DNA from 2 places in the Vibrio sp. 378 genome. Region 1 is predicted to be linked to the other one. Evidence: predicted binding sites of a transcription regulator. Region 1 holds the regulator's gene; the other holds the start of a gene.

Region 1 (10,951 bases):
TTTCTAAACTGGTACAAAACGATGTGAGCAAACTGGACACTGCTCAAGCGGTTCGTGATCTGAATATTGAATTGGTATTGACGGCTCACCCAACAGAAATTACGCGCCGTACGATGATCAACAAACTGGTCAAGATAAACGAGTGCTTATCAAAGTTGGAGCTAAGCGATCTTTCTTCTAAAGAGCGCAGAAAAACCGAACGCCGCCTAGAGCAACTGATTGCCCAAGGCTGGCATTCAGACGTGATTCGACAACAACGCCCTACTCCGTTGGATGAAGCAAAGTGGGGCTTTGCGGTCGTTGAAAACTCTCTATGGGAAGCAGTACCGGACTTCCTACGTGAGATGAATGACCGTCTAAAATCTTACCTTGGAGAAGGTTTACCCATTGATGCTCGCCCAGTGCACTTCTCCTCTTGGATGGGCGGTGACCGTGACGGTAACCCGTTTGTTACTCACAACGTTACGCGTGAAGTCTTACTATTGTCTCGTTGGAAAGCCGCCGATCTTTATCTCAATGACATCAACGAGTTGATCAGCGAGCTGTCTATGACAGTTTCAAACGATCAAGTCCGTGAACTTGCTGGCGAAGATCAGCACGAACCATACCGTGCGATCCTGAAGCAATTACGCACTCTGCTCAATGAAACCAAAGATATTCTCGATGCTAAGATCCACGGTCAAAAACTGGCCGTTAAAGCCCCACTGCAAAAAGTCGAGCAACTTTGGGAACCGCTGTATGCCTGCTACCAGTCACTAAACGAATGTGGCATGGGTGTAATAGCCAACGGCTCACTACTGGATACACTACGCCGCGTAAAAGCATTTGGTATCCATCTTGTACGTCTTGATATCCGCCAAGAGAGCACGCGTCACTCAGACGTCTTGTCTGAACTAACTCGCTACTTAGGTATTGGTGATTACGAACAATGGAGTGAGCAAGATAAGATTGCTTTTCTAACTAACGAGCTGGCATCTAAACGTCCGCTTCTCCCTCGTGATTGGGAACCGTCTGAACCCGTCAAAGAGGTTTTGGATACCTGCAAGATTGTTGCAGCACAACCGCGTGAAGCGTTTGGCGCTTACGTTATTTCAATGGCACGTACCGCCTCTGACGTACTAGCCGTTCATCTACTGCTACAAGAAGCAGGTTGCCCTTACCGCATGGATGTGTGTCCTCTGTTCGAAACGCTAGACGATTTGAACAACGCAGAATCGGTCATTAAGCAGCTTATGGGGATTGACCTTTACCGTGGTTTTATCCAAAACCACCAGATGGTCATGATTGGTTACTCTGACTCAGCGAAAGATGCAGGTGTTATGTCTGCTGGTTGGGCTCAGTATCATGCGATGGAATCGTTAGTTAAAGTGGCTGAAGAAGAAGGCGTTGAGCTAACTCTATTCCATGGTCGTGGGGGCACAGTCGGTCGCGGTGGTGCGCCTGCGCATGCTGCGCTTTTGTCGCAACCACCAAAAAGCTTGAAAGGCGGTTTACGTGTAACAGAGCAAGGCGAGATGATCCGCTTTAAACTGGGACTCCCAGATGTCGCAGTAAACAGCTTTAACCTATATGCAAGTGCGATTCTGGAAGCCAACTTGTTACCGCCACCAGAGCCAAAACAAGAATGGCGCGACTTGATGGAAGTGCTATCAGAAGTAAGCTGTGAGTCTTACCGAAATGTGGTTCGTGGCGAGCCAGATTTCGTGCCTTACTTCCGCCAAGCAACACCAGAACTCGAACTCGGCAAGTTGCCACTTGGTTCTCGTCCTGCAAAACGAAACCCTAAGGGCGGAGTAGAGAGCTTACGTGCAATCCCGTGGATCTTCTCATGGAGTCAAAACCGTTTGGTACTTCCTGCATGGCTAGGCGCAGGTGAAGCGATTCAATACTCGATCGATAAAGGCCACCAAGCATTGCTCGAAGAGATGTGCCGCGAATGGCCGTTTTTCTCTACTCGTCTCGGCATGCTAGAGATGGTGTACTCGAAGTGTAATATTGATATCTCTCGCTACTACGATGAGCGATTGGTGGATGAGTCGCTCCGTCCACTCGGTGAAAAACTTCGTGCTCAGCTTCAAGAAGACATCAAAGCGGTACTGAATGTAGAGAACAACGAAAACTTGATGCAGCATGACCCTTGGGGACTCGAGTCGATTCGCTTACGCAATATCTACGTTGAGCCATTGAATATGCTACAAGCAGAGCTACTATACCGCACGCGTCAAACCGAAGAAGCTTCTGCAAACTTGGAAGAAGCGTTGATGGTGACGATTGCTGGTATTGCTGCTGGTATGCGTAACACAGGCTAATCATTTCATTTTTAATAAAAAGCTGGGCAAATGCTCAGCTTTTTTTTATCACAGGATAATCTCACCAAAACAAAAGCAGTCAAATAAACCATAATAGACCCAAAAAATACCAAAATAAAAGAACAAAAAACCACAAGTTAACACTATTGATTATTATGTTAGTTTTTTAGGGTAATTTTGTCCTACTATTCCACTTCATGCTTATTATTTATATACTACTTGCCTGCTGAGAGCTCATAAATCCAATCATACCTGCTCCAGCCTTGATGGGACTCCCCATCTCTCTAGGTGATAAACGGCTTTAAGGTGACAGGACCAACATTGTTGGTGCTACTTATACATTAAAAAACTCAAGTGCCAGTAAGAGCGCAGCTGAAAGTATAAGTAGCTTGTTTACAAGTTTATTGACCATTTGGATTGAAGACATGTCATTACCACACGTAATCTTAACTGTTCTTAGCACTCGCGACGCAACCGGTTACGATATCACTAAAGAATTCTCTGCTAGCATCGGTTACTTCTGGAAAGCAAGCCACCAACAGGTGTACCGTGAACTCAACAAAATGGCTGAGAAAGAACTGGTTACTTGCGTATTAGAACCCCAAGAAGGCAAACCAGACCGCAAGGTTTACTCCATTACAGACGCTGGTCGCAGCGCTTTAGGAGAGTGGTTTGATCAACCAACTGCACACCCAACAGTTCGTGATGAGTTTTCAGCGAAATTGATGGCATGTGCCGTTCAACCTGCGGCTCCATTCCGTGACCAACTCGCCGAGCTAGTTGAAGAGTCTCGCAAACTGGTTTCTCACTACAAAGAAATTGAAGCGGCTTACTACGCAACGCCGTCAACTTTAGATAAACAAGCTCGCCTAGAACGTCTAACGCTTCGCCGTAACCTTCTGTTACGTGAAACTTGGATCACTTGGGCAGAAGAAGTTCTAACTGAACTTGAAGTGATTGGTTAAACTCCTTTTGCTTTGATAAAACGAAAAAGGCTTGCCACTTGGCAAGCCTTTTATCTTTTTGAAACCAGATTTACGCACCGACTACTGCGCGAGGACGAACACCCAACGTATGGCATAACGCGTAAGTCATCTCTGCACGGTTTAGTGTGTAGAAGTGAAAATCCTTAACTCCTTCACGACTCAGTACACGCACCATATCAATAGCTTGGCTAGCTCCTACAAGCTGGCGAGTCACCGGATCATCATCCAAGCCATCGAATTGTTTGCTCATCCATCCTGGTACTTTCACGTTGTTCTGTGCCGCAAAGCGAGACGCTTGCTTAAAGTTCGATACAGGCAAAATTCCTGGCACAATTTCTACGTCAATTCCTGCCGCTACACAACGGTCACGGAATCGCAGGTAAGACTCAACGTCAAAAAAGAACTGAGTAATAGCACGGTTTGCACCTGCATCTACCTTACGTTTTAGGTTCAATAAGTCAGACTGTGCGCTTTTAGCTTCAGGGTGAACCTCAGGGAATGCTGCAACGGAGATATCGAAATCGTGGCGTGATTTCAGCAGCTCAACCAAATCCGAGGCATACATATCAGGCGCACCGCCACCTGGAGGAATATCACCACGCAGAGCGACGATATTTTCAATACCATTGTTCCAATAATCATCGGCAATATTAATCAACTCTTCACGAGTCGCATCAATACAAGTGAGATGGGGAGCGGCAACCAATCCGGTTGTTGCTTTAATTTCTTTAATGATGGAGTGTGTTCTGTCACGCTCGCCGGAGTTCGCACCGTAAGTCACAGAAACAAATTTAGGTTGAAGCGTTTTAAGACGGTGCACTGAATTCCAAAGTGTTTCTTCCATCTTAGCGCTGCTTGGCGGAAAAAACTCAAACGATACATTGATGTTATCTGATAACTCAGCAATATTCTGGTTCAAGGCGTCGATATGGCCTGCGTGCGTATATCCCATCTTACTCTCCCTGCGGCACTCCGCCACGAAAACAAATCCTTAAAATCGACGTTTAGACGTCTATATGTCTACAGAATGTATTGAATACGATTTAATGTCAACCTTGTAATTATGAATTTTTCTCAAGTTAATAATGAAGATAGTTCAAGTTTCTACTTGAGCATCATCTCGCCATTTTGCACGGGTTATGACTTCAGTATGGCACTGATAGGGGAATAAAAAACCCTGGATTAATTCCAGGGTTTTTAGGTCAATCGCAACTTTAAAATAAACCAGCCAATCGGTTGAGGTCGGATTGAATAGCGCCGGCTGTCACTTCTCTGCCTGCGCCTGGTCCTCGAATGACCAGAGGGTTATCTTTGTACCACTTGCTCTCTATGGCAAAAATGTTATCGCATGGCAATAAGTTGGCGAGCGCGTGCTCACGAGATAACGCTTCGACTCCCACCGTTGCTTTACCATTTTTTTCTAAACGCGCCACATAGCGAAGCACTTGATCGTTTCTCTGTGCTTTTGTCAGACGCTCTTGAAGTATTTCACTCAACAACGCTCCATTATCGAAGAAATCATCTAAGCTCAGTTCTCTTAATTCTTCTGGCACCAAAGACTCAACTTTAACGCTGTCTGGTTCTATATCTAGGCCCGATTCTCGAGCCAAGATGACTAACTTACGCATTACATCGGAGCCATCTAAATCAGAACGAGGGTCAGGTTCGGTTAACCCTTGCTGCCAAGCAAGATCGACTAAATCATTAAATGGCACAGAACCATCAAACTGTTGGAACAGCCATGATAGCGTCCCCGAGAAAATACCCGATAGAGCGACGATTTCATCCCCACTTTCACGAAGATCTCGCACGGTATGGTTTATCGGTAACCCAGCACCAACCGTTGCGTTGTATAGCCAATGACGACCAATTTTAGCGAATGCATCTTGAACCTGATGGTAGTACTGACTATCTGCGGAACCGGCCACTTTGTTGGCGGAAATCAAATGAATGCCTTGCTGTGCGATTTCTACGTAGCGCTGAGCCAAATCTTTACTCGCGGTAACATCAAGCACGACGGCTTCATCGTAGCTTTTAAGCGCTCCCAAACGTGCCAGCCAATCCCCATTGTTTGCTATGCTTTCATCATCAAATCGTTCAGCAACACTCACCGCCTCAATACCTTGCTCATCGAACCAATAGGTTTGGCTATCCACAACCGCGACAAGATCAAAGCTCATACCATGACGTTTTTCGAGCTCACTTTTTTGCGTCGCAAATAAATTTAACCAACTAGAACCAATATTACCCTTGCCACATAAAGCCACTGCCACGCGTTTTTGCGCTTGGAACAACTGGCTATGAATCGTTTGAACCAACGCCTCGGTATCAGTACGGCGCAAAACAGCGACTAGGCTCAGCCCTGAGTCTGTTTCAGAGATAAATTCTACCGGAGAGTGCTTTAGCTTCTGATAAAAGCCAAAGCAATGATTGGCGTTTTTCGTAACGCCTGCACCTACCGCAGCTAAGAGCGAGTAACCTTCTTTTAGCTTAATTTCTGCCTCTACCGCAAGCTCTTGCAAGTGTTTCAATGCACCACCGGCGATTTCTGCGGTGTAAGCCAAGCGTAGCGTATGCTGATCGGATTGAGCTTCAAATGCCAATGGCTCTAATTGCGCGCGCTGCAACGCTTGTAATACATCACTCTGTGTTTTTTCGAAGTCGTGCCCATGCATGAAAGACAACTGCACCAATAAAACATCATCCAGTGAAGTAATAATTTTAGCGCCACGACCAGATGCCAATACACGCTCAATACGAGTAGAACCCGACTCTGGCAGATAGCTACACTTGAGATTAAGGTCCATGGTACTTTGCGCCACAGGCTGAAGCGTACGACTGTGTAGCACTGGGGCAGCTAAGCGAGCAAGTTCACTGGCTTCATCCAATCGAAGTAACGGTAATAAACAAGCGTCAGACACCAAACGTGGATCGGCACTATAGACACCAGCAACATCACTCCAAATCGTGACAGTACTGACTTCAGCAAGCGCGCCTATGACCGTTGCAGAATAGTCAGAGCCGTTACGACCAAGTAGGATGGTTTCTCCTGCCTCGTTCTGAGCCATAAAGCCAGTAATTACCACACGTTTATGGTTATGCTGCGCGAGGATCTCTTTAATTAAAGGGTATGAACGAGCGCGATCAACCTCTGGTTGAGTTCCCGCTTCTGCACGTAAAAACGCTCGTGCATCTTGTGCAACCGCAGGGATAGAACGTTGAGATAATAACGCGGCCAATAGGCGAGCAGACCATACTTCTCCGTGTCCCAGTACCGCAGCTTTTTGCGCATTAGTGAGTGGTGCAGTTAGCTCCGAGAGAGTACTGAACTCATCATGTAATAAAGCTAACAGCTCTTCTTTTGCTTCACTCTCCAACAAGCTTTCTATTAGCTCAGTTTGGAACTGTCTCAAGCTTTGAAGCGCTTCATGCGCAATTCGGCCATCTTTACTTAACCCTTCCAAAAACTCAATCAAGCGGTTAGTGGTTTTTCCTGCAGCAGATACGACCACAAGATCATTTTCTGTCGAATACTCCTTGAGAATACCCACAACGCGTAAGTAGCATTCTGGGTTTGCTAAGCTACTGCCACCAAACTTATGCAGCTGACGTTGTACAGTCATTGTTATCGTCTCCTATTACTGGGTAGCTTTAGCGAACGCTTGTTCTAAATCTGTGATGAGGTCTTGTGCATCTTCCAAACCGACAGACAAACGCAATAGTTGATGAGAGACCCCAGCCTCCGCCAGCGCCTCCTCACCCATTGCACGGTGCGTCATGGATGCCGGGTGGCAAATCAAACTTTCTACACCACCTAATGATTCAGCTAATGAAAACAGTTGGAGCTCTTTCACAAACACCTTTAACTGCTCAAACGAACCAGCAAACTCAAAACTCAACATAGAGCCAAAGCCCGTTTGCTGCTTTTTAGCGATGTCATGACCTGGATGTTCCGGCAGGCTTGGATGATAGATAGTTTTAACTAACGCTTGTTTCTGTAGGTAAGCCAGTACCTGCTGTGAGCTCTCTTCATGAACTTTCATACGAGCACCAAGCGTACGAATACCTCGCAGTGTCATGTAACTATCGAAAGGTGTGCCCGTTGCACCAATACAATTGCCCCACCATGCAAGCTCTTCTGCATGCGCTTCTGTGTTGGTGATGATTACCCCACCAATTACGTCCGAATGACCGTTGATGTACTTTGTTGTGGAGTGGATAACAAAATCCGCACCTAGCTCTAAAGGTTTTTGGTACACGGGTGTCAAAAAGGTATTGTCCACCGCAACTAACGCGCCGACTTGTTTCGCTTTTTCACAGGTAGCTGCAATATCCACTACGCGAACCAGAGGGTTTGACGGAGTTTCTAGCAAAATGAGTTTTGGTTTTTGTGCCAATGCAGCATCTAAAGCCTGTTCGTCTGATTGATCGACAAACTGAACCTTAAAATCGCCTTTGCTAGCTCGGGTATTAAAAAGACGATAGGTGCCGCCATAACAATCGTGAGGAGCAATAATGAGATCATCTGGGCCGAGAAAAGCGGAAACCCATAAATTTAATGCCGACGTACCGCAGTTAGTAACAACCGCTCCTTTTCCAGACTCAAGTTCAGATAGCGCACTTTCCAACAGTCCGCGGTTTGGATTACCAGATCGTGTGTAATCATACTTGGGCACTTCACCAAAAGCAGGAAAACCATAGTTAGTGGAAAGATAAATAGGTGGAACGACAGCATGATATTGGCTGTCTGATTCAATACCAGTGCGTACTGCAATGGTCGCAGGTTTGCGAGTGCTCATGGGTGTATCCTTTCACGGGTAATGACTTCTAAATAGGAATGCGCTATATCTAATGAGTAACATAAAGTGATCAACACGCTTCCTTTGCTGTTATGTTCACTTTACTCGTCAAAAAATGAGACGTCAACACTTCTAGACGTCTATATGTCTTTGCTTATGGCGGTAAATGCAGCTAAAATCAGCACCTAAATTATTTTTAACCGATTACATAAATGAAGGTGTGCAATGGCTGACTGGAATGGCGAATACATTAGCCCATATGCAGAGCACGGCAAAAAAAGCGAACAAGTAAAAAAAATTACCGTCTCTATCCCGCTAAAAGTTTTAAAGGTGCTAACTGATGAGCGTACTCGCCGTCAGATCAATAACTTACGCCATGCAACCAATAGCGAATTGCTATGCGAGGCATTTTTGCACGCGTACACAGGTCAGCCACTTCCGACAGATGAAGACCTTCGTAAAGACCGTCCTGATGATATTCCAACAGAAGTAAAAGCGCTGATGACGGAAATGGGCATCGAATTTGAGTCATTCGACGAAGAATAAAAAAGCCTGATAAGAGGTTTCAGGTAATAACTCTTGCCTCGAGCCAAATGAATGACATAAAAAATGGGACGCAATAGCGTCCCATTTTTTATGTATCACATCTGAAAGATATATTACTCTGCCATGTAGTTTTCAGGCATCTCGATACGAGCTACACCTGAATTAACCGCCGCCTGAGCAACCGCTTTTGCAACACGTGGTAGCAAACGTGAATCCATTGGTTTTGGAATAATATAGTCCGCACCAAACTCTAGCTTATCAACACCTGCAGCCTTCAATACGGCTTCAGGTACAGGCTCTTTTGCTAGCTCACGAATCGCCTCAACGGCTGCAAGTTTCATTTCATCATTGATTTCACTTGCACGCACATCAAGAGCACCGCGGAAAATGAATGGGAAACACAATACGTTGTTAACTTGGTTAGGATAATCACTACGGCCAGTACCCATGATCAAGTCATCACGAACTGCGTGAGCAAGTTCCGGCTTGATTTCAGGATCCGGGTTAGAACATGCGAATACGATTGGCTTATCTGCCATCAACTTCAACGCTTCCGCTGGCAATAGGTTTGGACCAGATACACCTAGGAACAGATCTGCACCTTCAATCACGTCTTCTAGTGTGCGCTTATCTGTATTGTTCGCAAATAGCTGCTTATATTCATTAAGATCATCACGACGAGTGTGAATCACACCTTTGCGATCTAGCATGTAGATTTTTTCGCGCATTGCGCCGCATTTGATCAGAAGCTCCATACACGCTACAGCGGCAGCGCCAGCGCCAAGACAAACAATTGTTGAATCTTCAAGTTTCTTACCTTGAAGTTCGATTGCATTCAGCATACCCGCTGCCGTTACAATAGCAGTACCATGTTGATCATCGTGGAATACTGGTACATCACAACGTTCAATCAGACGCTTTTCAATCTCAAAACAGTCTGGTGCTTTAATATCTTCAAGGTTGATACCGCCAAAAGTGTCTGCAATGCTCGCAACAGTATCAACAAATTCATCGATCGTGCGGTGCTTAACTTCAATATCAATAGAATCAAGACCTGCAAAACGCTTAAACAGTAACGCTTTACCTTCCATCACTGGCTTAGATGCAAGTGGACCTAGGTTACCTAGACCTAGAATAGCGGTACCGTTAGAAATAACAGCAACCATGTTCCCTTTTGCAGTGTACTTGTACACGTTATCCGGGTTTTGTGCGATTTCACGCACTGGCTCTGCAACACCAGGGCTGTAAGCAAGGGCAAGATCACCCGCCGTTTCCGCAGGCTTTGTCAGTTCGACAGCAATCTTTCCTGGAGTTGGATAAGCATGGTAATCCAATGCTTTTTGGCGATGTTCTTCTTCTGGAGTGGCTGCTTGGTGGTTGTCTTCAGACATGGACGTTTCTCTTTTTTATTTTTAGGTAAGGGGGCATAAATTCTATCGGATAGAAATCAAACTTCATAGGCAAGATTGCGAGCAATATCCTTAAAAAGCCGATAATAAAAGAGATTAGACCAGATAACGGGGTTAAGCACCTGATTTTCGAGTCAGGTGCTCTTTCTTCTTACTATTATTGGAGTATGCAAACTCAGAAAGTATCGTTACTCTTCGTCCACGTATTGCGCTTGGAGATAATTCTCAATACCAGACATTTCAATCAAGCCAAGTTGCGTCTCTAGCCAATCAACATGTTCTTCTTCATCTTCAAGAATATCTTGGAAGAGATCTCGAGACACATAATCTCGAATGTCTTCAGCGTAGGCAATCGCATCTTTTAAATCTGGAATAGCCGCCATTTCAAGCTTTAAGTCACACTCGAGCATTTCCTTGGTATCTTCACCAATCATCAACTTACCTAAATCTTGTAGGTTCGGTAGGCCTTCAAGGAACAAAATACGCTCAATTAGATGATCGGCATGCTTCATCTCATCGATAGATTCGTGATATTCCTTGTCTGCTAGGTGCTTTAAGCCCCAGTCTTTATACATTCGGGCGTGAAGAAAATACTGATTAATAGCGACGAGCTCGTTACCGAGCACTTTATTGAGATGTTGAATGATGATTGGATCGCCTTTCATGACAAAACCCTCCTCTTTGGCTTCATTTAAATGTAGAAGCAAATGAGAAGGTGTCAAAATGTAAGGCAAATAATTACTGCATACTTACAGCAATTAGCTGGCTTGTTTAAATTCCGTGTAACTAGTTTCCGCTAAAATTTCCTTGGCCTGTCTGATGCACTTACCACATTGGCTGCCCAATGCCGTGCACTTTTTGATTCCTTTAATATCTGTTACGCCTTCATCTATCGCCAACTT
Region 2 (10,951 bases), on a different contig from region 1:
CAGCCCCATAGCGCCGTCTTCGTTGTGCTCACAAACGTAGATCACGCTGTTTTGAAAGTACGGATCTTTCATCCCAGGCATGGCAACCAAAAAGTGATTTGTGAGATTCATACTCATATTGACCCTTAACTCTCGTAAATGCCCTTAAGCTAACATCATACAATTTACATCTAGGTATGTGCATGAGTTTGCTTAAGTTAATGTACTACGCTCTCTATTAACTGTAATACAGTTTGAGTTATTCGCCTTTTACTCGACGCTCAATCGCATCCATCAGCTTGCCTGTGATTGAGATATCAAAAGCTGCTTCAATTTCGCGAATACAGGTTGGGCTGGTGACGTTGATTTCTGTTAGCTTGTCGCCAATTACGTCAAGGCCAACAAAGATAAGGCCTTTTTCTTTCAGTGTCGGAGCAACGGTTTGCGCAATTTTGAGGTCGGTTTCGCTTAGCGGACGAGCTTCACCAGTACCACCAGCGGCTAGGTTGCCGCGCGTTTCGCCTTTAGCAGGAATGCGTGCTAGACAGTAAGGCATAGGTTCGCCATCTACCACTAGGATACGTTTGTCACCGTTGCTGATGTCTGGCACGAAGGTTTGTGCCATTGCGTAGTTTTGACCGTGGTTAGTCAATGTCTCGATGATCACAGAGACGTTTGGATCGTTTTCTTTCACACGGAAGATGGACGCGCCACCCATACCATCAAGCGGTTTCAGGATGACATCACCATGTTTTTCACGAAATTCTTTAATTTTTTCTGCTTTTCGCGTCACGATCGTTGTAGGTGTCAGCTCTGGGAACCATGCTGTAAACAGCTTTTCGTTACAATCACGTAAGCTTTGAGGCTTGTTAACGATCAGTGCACCTTGTTCTTCTGCACGCTCAAGGATGTAAGTCGCGTAGATGTATTCAGTATCAAACGGAGGATCTTTACGCATTAGCACAGCGTCTAGCTCAGACAGTTCAATAGTTTGCTCTGATTTGAACTCGTACCAACCGTTTGGATCTTCTTTTAGTTCCACCACTTTAGTATCTGCAATGGCAACGCCTTGATCGAGGTGCAGATCATTCATTTCCATGTAGTGGATTTCATAGCCGCGTCGTTGCGCTTCAAGCATCATGGCAAAGCTAGAGTCTTTTTTGATGTTAATGGACGAGATTGGGTCCATTACGATACCGAGTTTGATCATTATTTTTCTCCGTTTAACCAAGATCGCCGAAACGAACTTGTAAGGCTGTAATTGCTGTCAGAGCCGCTGTTTCGGTACGCAGAACGCGAGGGCCGAGTAGCGTTTCTTCAAATTGGTATTCTCGAGTCATCTCGATTTCTTCAGACGATAAACCGCCTTCAGGACCGATCAGTAGGCGCACTTTTTCAACCGGGGTTGGCAAAGTGTTGATTGAGTATTTAGCACGAGGGTGAAGGTTAAGCTTTAAACCATCGTACTCTTCTTTACACCACTCTTCCAAGCTCATAATTGGACGAATTTCGGGCACGACATTACGCCCACATTGCTCACAGGCACTGATGGCGATTTTCTGCCATTGCGCGAGTTTTTTCTCAAAACGCTTTTGGTCAAGCTTGACACCACAACGTTCAGAAATCAGAGGAGTGATGGTATTGACGCCAAGTTCAACAGACTTTTGGATGGTGAACTCCATCTTATCGCCACGTGAAATGACTTGACCAAGGTGCAGATCTAAAGGGGATTCAATACTGTTTTCTACGCGCTCGGTGATGTTAACCAAAACTGATTTCTTGCTGACTTCACTGATAACCGCTGGGAACTCTGCGCCACTGCCGTCAAAAAGGAGAACGTCTTGGCCTTCTTTCATGCGCAAAACACGACCGATATGGCCTGCTGCGTCGTCACTTAAAGCAAGTGAGCCAAGTTGATGAATGGTTTCTGGATGATAAATTCGAGGGGTACGCATGAGATTTCCAGCAAGAGAATAAACTTAAACCCTAACATGGATGCTTTGCACCGAAAAAACAAGGGGCAAGAAGCGTTTCAATATCAGTAATTGAAACGCTTCGAGGTCGGAGGTTACAGTGCGCGGCAGGCTTCTTGAACAAATGGGTTGTGATTGCCCTGTACTTTTGCAATGCGCTCGTCACGCTCACATTCCCATTTATCGACAGGATAGGTTTTGTTCCAAGCACTCATTAATTGCGTTTGCTGCTTCGACAGTTTGAAACCGTACTCTTTGCTCATGTATAGATAGGTGCGAGCAATTGAGCCACGCGCACGGTCTGGTGGCATGACTTTACGCTGCTTAAAGTTCACTTGCATCTCACAGCGACCATAACTCACGCCATCCATACCGTTCCATTGGCTGAAGTTGTAGTTCGAACGGTCACCGTTTACTTCACCAATAGCAGGAGTTAGGTTGTGTAAGTCTGCTTCCATCAAACGAAAAGTTTTGTCTTTTTTCTTACAGTTTTTACGTCCGCCATCTTGCCAGCATTGACGCTGGTGGCCAAATTGCCACGCAGGAACAACGTGCTCCCATTCGATTCGTGCAGCCCGTTTTTCTTGTTTACGGACTTGGTAACCGCAAGAGGCTAAATCGGGTAAGCCTTTCTTGCCTTGCCATTGAATGTTACAGCCACAGTAGAAGCTTGTTGGGTGGTCTTGATAAATTTTGACCGCCTCACGTTTGGCTGCAGAGAATGAGCTCGGTGGCGCGGCAATCGCAGTGCTAGAAAGCGCGATAAGCAACAGAGAGAGTAAGTATTTCATGATAAAAGTCTTTATAAAGTATGACTTTATTCATGATAACACGCATAAAATAGCTTTAGTGATGAGTAAGTTAACAATAGTTGGCGAAGGGAAGGTTTTGATCAACTCGATCTTTATTTTGGGAACGCAAGTAACACTATGAGGTAAGGGCTACGATAATTGAATACCGGTGAAGTTAAGTGGTTGGCGGCATTTTTGACAAGAGTACGTCGCCTCTTTGCGCAGCACTTTATTATGACGGCGAATCGATAGAGGGTAGGTCATACAACCACAACGATACTCAAAGGTTTTACCTTGAACGGATTTTACTTCAAAGCTGTGAGTGGTTTTGGCTGGTACGTTAAATACGGCTTCCATGACGCCTTTCCATTCTTTACCGTGAGGCCTAACTCGCCCGTAAACCTGATAAGTAATCAGGTGTGCTACTTCATGAGGAATGACTTCATCTAAGAATGCTTGGGTGTTTTCGCGAAATAAAACAGGGTTTAGGCGTACTTGATTTAATTGAAGGTAGGCTTTTCCTGCCGCTTTCCCACGGACGTCGAAGGTGATTGTTGGAATCGGGAAAGAACGTTTGAAAGCTTGTTCCGCCATCGCGATACAGCCCGCCATCACTTGCTTGGCTTTATAGCTGAGTTCTATATCCACAATTCACCTCGATAAATCAAATAAAAAAGCCCCCGCATTTGCGAGGGCCAGATCATAGCATCAGTTAATTATGGTGTGTGTTTTTTCTTGATGGTGGCATGGTAAGCGTGCCATGTACCGTAGCCTAGAATTGGCATGGTAAACAACATTCCGATCCCGTAGGTCGCAAAGCCGATAAGAATACCGCCACAGATGATCGCTGCCCAAACAATCATTGCTGGAATGTTGGATTTCACGGCATTAAAGCTGGTAAATACAGCGGTCATCATGTCTACGCGACGCTCCATCATGAGCGGAATAGAAAAGGCTGAAATACTAAACACCACACAAGCCAAAACAAAGCCAACTAAAGAGCCGATGACAAGGAAGGGTAGAAACTCACTTAAAGGTGCCCCTTGAACAGAAGGGTAGAGCGCATGAAGTAGAGCGGCAATGCGCATCCAAAATATCATACACACTGCGAGTAACACGGCGAACGCCCATTGAGATGTTGAGTTACGACCGATCGCTTTCATTGAATGGAACAAGCTTGCTTTGTGTCCGCGCTCTCTCTCCCAACTGGCATCATACAAGCCGAGCGCGAGAAACGGACCGATTAACATGTAAACAATCAAACTGGGCATGACGACCAAGTGTGTGCCTTGCCACTGTACGAGCAAAACAATGCCTATGGCTGCTGCCATAAAACAGATGCCATAGAAAGCACTAATAAGCGGCATTCGCACGAAATCATGCAGACCTAATGCGAGCCAATGAAAAGGTGCAGAAAGATTGACCGTATTGCACGGTATGGTTCTGGCGTATTCATTGTCTGGCACTTCCTTTCGCTTGTTGTGGAAGTCCGATGGATTAACAGTTCGAGGCATAACTCCTCCTTGATTTATTCCCACATTATCCGCTTATACCAACTGACAGCGGTTTTTGTTCAGTCAAACTTGAAGCGACTTTTTCAAGTTTACATCTGAGCATTGGCTTAGTTTGGTATCGGCCATAAAGATGCCTGACTCATGTCTTTACTTAAGTGTGCTTCCACAGTCGCCAGCATCCGACGTCTCTATTTAAATTGGAGTTAACAATATTTTAACTATTGGCGGAGATGGGATAATTTACAAATAATTGCTTAAAATTTATTCGGTATAAAAAATGAGGGAGAAACAGGACTGCTTTGTGGGTCAGGGCGGTATGAGCCGAAATGGCTGGATAAAAGTTGCTGAAAATAAAAAGCCCCCGCCATAGGCGAGGGCTTGATTGATTCTTGCTTGGCTTGATTATTTGATGCCAGCGAAATCGCGTAGAAGTGCAGCTTTGTCTGTCGCTTCCCACGGGAATTCTTCACGACCGAAGTGACCGTATGCCGCTGTCTTCTTGTAGATAGGTTGAAGAAGGTTAAGCATTTCTTGTAGACCGTATGGACGTAGGTCGAAGAATTGACGAACCGCTTCAATGATGATGTCGTGAGGTACTTTCTCAGTACCGAACGTTTCCACCATGATAGACGTTGGATCAGCAACACCGATTGCGTAAGAAAGTTGGATCTCACAACGGTCAGCCATGCCTGCCGCTACGATGTTTTTCGCTACGTAGCGTGCTGCGTATGCTGCACTACGGTCAACTTTTGATGGATCTTTACCAGAAAACGCACCGCCACCGTGACGAGCTGCGCCGCCGTAGGTATCTACGATGATCTTACGACCAGTTAGACCACAGTCACCCATAGGACCACCGATTACGAAGCGACCGGTTGGGTTAATGAAGAAGTTTGTTTCTTTGTTGATCCACTCAGAAGGTAGCACTGGCTTAATGATCTCTTCCATTACCGCTTCACGCAGGTCTGAAGTTGAGATTGAATCACAGTGTTGAGTTGAAAGAACAACCGCGTCGATACCAACGATGTTACCTTGATCGTATTGGAATGTTACCTGAGATTTTGCATCAGGACGCAACCAAGGTAGTGTGCCGTTTTTACGAACTTCTGCTTGCTTTTGAACAAGACGGTGAGAGTAAGTAATTGGCGCTGGCATTAGTACTTCAGTTTCGTTACAAGCGTAACCAAACATGATGCCTTGGTCGCCTGCACCTTGTTCTTTAGGGTCAGCTTTATCAACACCTTGGTTGATATCTGGCGACTGTTTACCGATTGTGTTTAGTACCGCACAAGAATCTGCGTCAAAGCCCATATCTGAATGTACGTAGCCGATTTCACGAACGGTTTCACGAGTTAACTCTTCGATGTCTACCCATGCTGAAGTCGTGATTTCACCACCCACCATTACCATACCGGTTTTAACGTAAGTCTCACATGCAACACGAGCCTTTGGATCTTGCTCTAGAATCGCGTCAAGAACCGCATCAGAAATCTGGTCTGCAATTTTATCTGGATGACCTTCTGATACTGACTCAGAAGTAAACAGGTGCTTAGCCATGTTAGCTCCACTATATCTGGTTTAAAACTGGGGAATGATAAACTCTCCAGCGCAAATTAATACTAATTTTTGTAGGTGTATCTACATCTAGACGTCTATTCTAAATTTGATTGCTCGAATTACAAGCTCTTTTTTGGTTTTTGTTATAACCAAACGTTTGCCTGATTTATTGATAATTTTAAGAACTTCGAACGATTTGGCGCGAAAGGTGCAATATTTGTGAGGTTTTGGATTGGAAAACGTTTGCACACCCAACAGGGCTTTGAGAGAATTATGACCTACTTTTCGTTTCGCTTAATGTACTCAGGAGCAGACATGTCGTCTCGTAAACATCTTGCCAATGCAATTCGTGCTCTAAGCATGGATGGTGTTCAACAAGCTAACTCAGGCCACCCAGGCGCACCAATGGGTATGGCTGATATCGCTGAAGTTCTTTGGCGCTCTCATCTAAACCATAACCCTTCAAACCCAGAGTGGGCCGACCGCGATCGCTTTGTGCTGTCAAACGGTCATGGGTCAATGCTTATTTACTCTCTACTGCACTTAAGCGGTTACGAGCTATCTATTGACGATCTGAAAAACTTCCGTCAATTGCACTCAAAAACCCCAGGTCACCCAGAGTACGGCTACGCGCCTGGTATCGAGACAACAACGGGTCCTCTAGGTCAAGGCATCACTAACGCTGTTGGTATGGCGATCGCAGAGAAAGCACTAGCGGCACAGTTCAACAAAGAAGGTCACGATATCGTTGACCACTTTACGTATGTGTTCATGGGTGACGGCTGTCTAATGGAAGGCATCTCGCATGAAGCATGCTCTCTTGCAGGTACTCTTGGTCTAGGCAAGCTGATTGCATTCTGGGATGACAACGGCATCTCTATCGACGGTCACGTTGAAGGTTGGTTCTCTGACGATACACCTAAGCGTTTTGAAGCGTATGGCTGGCATGTAATCCCAGCAGTCGATGGTCACGACTCAGACGCGATCAACGCAGCAATTGAAGCAGCAAAAGCGGACCCACGTCCTACGCTTATCTGTACCAAAACAATTATCGGTTTCGGTTCTCCTAACAAGTCTGGTTCGCACGACTGTCACGGTGCACCACTAGGTCACGATGAAATCCAAGCGGCTCGCGAATACCTAGGTTGGGAGTACGGCCCATTTGAGATCCCGGCAGATGTTTACGCTGAGTGGGATGCAAAAGAAGCGGGCGCCGCGAAAGAAGCAGCTTGGAATGAAAAATTCGAAGCATACGCTGCAGCTTACCCTGCTGAAGCGGCAGAGCTTAAACGACGTCTAAACGGCGAACTTCCTGCACAGTGGGAAGAAAAAGCGAACCAAATCATTGCCGATCTTCAAGCAAACCCAGCGAACATTGCATCACGTAAAGCATCGCAAAATGCACTAGAAGCGTTTGGTCAAATGCTTCCTGAGTTTATGGGTGGTTCTGCTGACCTAGCGCCTTCTAACCTGACCATGTGGTCTGGTTCTAAGTCTCTAGAAACGGAGGACTTCTCTGGCAACTACATCCACTACGGTGTACGCGAATTCGGTATGACTGCTATCATCAACGGTATCGCATTGCACGGTGGTTTCGTTCCTTACGGCGCAACATTCCTAATGTTCATGGAATACGCTCGTAACGCAATGCGTATGGCTGCGCTGATGAAAATTCAGAACATCCAAGTTTACACGCATGATTCGATCGGTCTTGGCGAAGATGGCCCAACTCACCAACCTGTTGAGCAAATGGCGTCTCTACGTGTAACTCCAAACATGAGCACATGGCGCCCATGTGACCAAGTTGAGTCTGCAGTTGCATGGAAACTAGCGATTGAACGTAAAGATGCACCAACTGCACTTATCTTCTCTCGTCAAAACCTAGCGCAACAAGAGCGTACTGCTGAACAAGTCGCAGACATCGCGAAAGGTGCTTACATCCTGAAAGATAGCGAAGGTAAGCCTGAGCTAATCCTTATCGCAACAGGTTCTGAGGTTGAGCTTGCAGTGAAAGCCGCTGAGCAACTAACTTCAGAAGGCAAGAAAGTACGCGTTGTTTCAATGCCATCAACAGATACGTTCGACAAACAAGACGCCGCTTACCGTGAAGCTGTACTGCCATCAGACGTAACGGCACGTATCGCTATTGAAGCGGGCATTGCTGATTTCTGGTACAAGTACGTTGGCTTCGACGGTCGCATCATCGGTATGACAACATTCGGTGAATCTGCACCTGCTGGTCAGCTATTCGAGATGTTTGGCTTCACGACTGAAAACGTAGTGAACACAGCAAAAGAATTGCTAGCGTAATTGTAGGACCGTCTAAACAGTCGAACGTAAACGACGATTGTTAAACGCTAAAGTTAGAAAGGCCATCATTATGATGGCCTTTTTATTTTTGTCAGGTTTTCCAACCTTGTGGAATGCTTTGGTGAATGCAGTCTAAAAGTACGGATAAGCGCAGTGGTGGTCGTCCTGCTGGTGTATAGCAGTTAATAGAAATAGGCTCAGAAAGCCAACCTTCTAAGCAAGGTGTGATTCGCCCTGGGTGATGTTTCTCATAGCCGCATGCTGTCCAAGTCGGCAGCAGTCCAATACCATGACCATTCGCGATACTGTCTATTTGCATTGCTATGTTGTCGCTGTATAAGCGACTAACAAAGGGTTCTAAAAAGAATTCACCGTGTTGAGGGTGTGCTAGCATCAATCCATTTTCTTGCACTGAACCAAAATCGATCCATGGATGAGCTTCAAGTTCTTTGGGGTGCGGTATAGGCCCATGTTGTTTTAGATAATTTGGAGAGGCAAAAGGCGTATAGCGAAATACCCCCAGCACTTCTTTTCGCCAGTCTAGCTCTTTACGTTCACCGAGCCAGATGAACAAATCTGGGTCATGATGCGCCTCAGAAAAGTCACTGGTAAGTTGAACTCTAACATCGGGATTATCAGCAAGAAAACGATTGAGTACGCCGCCGAGCCAGCTTCTAACTAAGGCAGTGTGACAAACAATATGCAGTGGCCCTGAAACTTGGTTCGTTAAACCTTGAAGTGCATCATAACTCTCTTCACTTAACTCAAGAATCTGGCGGCTGTAGTGGGCAAAGATCTCTCCAGCTCTTGTCAGAACTAATCGATTACCTTGTCTGGCGGTTAGAGCCTGACCGAAGTCTTCTTCTAATTGTGCCAAGCGACGACTTAGCGTTGATTTTGGCTGATTAAGGGCTTTAGCAGCGGCTGTCAAACTTTTATGCTGATTGAGCGCATCAAAGGCTCTAATTGATGCTAAGTCGTGCATATTTCTTTTACTCCTTACTGCGTTATGTACGAGTTCCATAAATGGAAAGAACCGTTCCATAACTCTCACTATGCATCTCATTCTATTTGTGAATAATTCACTTTCGAAAATAATAATCATTATCAATTATGGAGATGTAGATGTCTACTCTTAGACTGCCAGTTATTACCGCAACTGGTATTTTAGCCTTCGTCAGTGTCCCTCATGTTTTTGCCAATGATGCAGTTTCTAAAATGGAAACAGTGGTTGTAACTGCATCAAGCTACGAGCAATCTCAAGCGGACGCGCCTGCAAGTATTAGTGTTATTTCACGTGAGGAGTTGGACTCCCGTTATTACCGCGATGTGACTGATGCACTAAAAAGTGTGCCAGGTGTTGTCGTGACAGGTGGTGGTGATACCACCGACATTAGTATCCGTGGTATGGGTTCTAAATACACTTTGATACTGGTCGACGGTAAACGTCAAAGCACGCGTGAAACTCGTCCAAATAGTGACGGTCCTGGTATCGAACAAGGTTGGTTACCTCCTCTTCAAGCGATTGAGCGAATCGAAGTTATTCGTGGCCCAATGTCGACGCTTTACGGTTCTGATGCGATTGGTGGTGTGATTAACGTCATCACACGAAAAGATGCGCTAGAGTGGACAGGTAATGTTCAACTGGGCACGGTACTACAAGAGAATAGCCGCTCAGGGGGAGAGCAGAGCGCGAACTTTTTCGTTAATGGTCCGTTGGCTGAAAATTTATCTCTCCAAGTATATGGTCAGTACACAACCAGAGAAGAAGATGACATCGAATACGGTTATGAAGATAAAGATATGCAGAGTATCTCTTCAAAACTGACTTACCAGATTAATGAGCGCCATTCGGTGCAATTAGAAGGTGGCACGTCGGCACAAAGTCGTCGTGGCAATGTGGGCCTTTCAGTGCCGACCACAGGGTGTCGTGGTGGGTGTGAAGATTCACTGAATGAATATCGTCGTAATTACGTAACGGTAAGCCACAACGGTGATTGGGATTCGGTCGGAATTTCAGATACTTACTTACAGCGAGAAGAGAGCGAGAACAAATCTCGTGAGATGACGATCACCAACACCACGTTCAAATCGAGCTTGGTGACTGGTATTGGAAACCATACGTTGACGACGGGTGTGGACGCTACTCATGCAGAGCTTGAGGATTTCACCTCCAACAAAGCGTCATCGAAGACTGAAACATCGAATACGCAGTGGGCTGTTTTCATTGAAGATGAATGGAGAATTGCTGATCCGTTTAGCGTTACGCTTGGCGGCCGTCTAGATCATGACGAAAACTATGGCGCGCATTTTAGTCCGCGTGTTTACGGTGTATGGCGAGTTGATCCGTCTTGGACGGTGAAAGGCGGTGTGGCAACAGGTTTCCGTTCTCCACAATTACGTGAAATTACTCCTGGCTGGGCGCAAGTCAGTGGTGGCGGTAATATCTACGGTAACCCAGATCTTGACCCTGAAACGTCGCTAAACAAAGAAATCAGCGTCTTGTATCAAGGTGATTCTGGCTTAGATGTCTCTTTGACAGCGTTCCATAACGAATTCAAAGACAAGATCACACGTGTTGTTTGTCCAGACACTATCTGTACTGATGGTCCAAACCAATGGGGCGCAGATCCAACGTACCGTATTAACGTGGATGAAGCCGTCACACAAGGTATTGAAGCGACCTTAGCATCGCCGTTAACGGAAACCATTTACCTTAGCTCGAGCTACACATTTACCGACTCAGAGCAAAAAACAGGTGAATACAAAGGCATGCCGCTGCAGCAGTTACCAAAGCATCTGTTTAATGTGGATGTGACTTGGCAAA

Evidence for each region. The regulator MetJ, encoded in region 1, represses methionine synthesis genes. The targets are predictions, from matches to a motif close to TTAGACNTNTANANGTCTAA.
Region 2: a site for MetJ is predicted at 5,894-5,913, ahead of metK (methionine adenosyltransferase). Genes of this name have one in related genera too.

The regions. Positions count from the first base shown of each region.
Region 1 covers NZ_JAWOUO010000019.1:40,302-51,252, forward strand. Annotated here, with positions in the region: gene ppc (phosphoenolpyruvate carboxylase) at 1-2,309, shown strand, start outside; gene R7Q48_RS21865 (PadR family transcriptional regulator) at 2,735-3,274, shown strand; gene metF (methylenetetrahydrofolate reductase) at 3,345-4,247, opposite strand; gene R7Q48_RS21875 (bifunctional aspartate kinase/homoserine dehydrogenase II) at 4,510-6,918, opposite strand; gene R7Q48_RS21880 (O-succinylhomoserine (thiol)-lyase) at 6,934-8,094, opposite strand; gene metJ (met regulon transcriptional regulator MetJ) at 8,320-8,640, shown strand; gene R7Q48_RS21890 (malic enzyme-like NAD(P)-binding protein) at 8,754-10,031, opposite strand; gene bfr (bacterioferritin) at 10,238-10,714, opposite strand; gene R7Q48_RS21900 ((2Fe-2S)-binding protein) at 10,808-10,951, opposite strand, start outside.
Region 2 covers NZ_JAWOUO010000006.1:14,222-25,172, forward strand. Annotated here, with positions in the region: gene R7Q48_RS12490 (YqgE/AlgH family protein) at 1-111, opposite strand, end outside; gene gshB (glutathione synthase) at 239-1,189, opposite strand; gene rsmE (16S rRNA (uracil(1498)-N(3))-methyltransferase) at 1,203-1,934, opposite strand; gene endA (deoxyribonuclease I) at 2,048-2,743, opposite strand; gene R7Q48_RS12510 (SprT family zinc-dependent metalloprotease) at 2,894-3,391, opposite strand; gene R7Q48_RS12515 (DUF2189 domain-containing protein) at 3,460-4,257, opposite strand; gene metK (methionine adenosyltransferase) at 4,660-5,814, opposite strand; gene tkt (transketolase) at 6,130-8,124, shown strand; gene R7Q48_RS12530 (LysR family transcriptional regulator) at 8,216-9,109, opposite strand; gene R7Q48_RS12535 (ligand-gated channel protein) at 9,250-10,951, shown strand, end outside.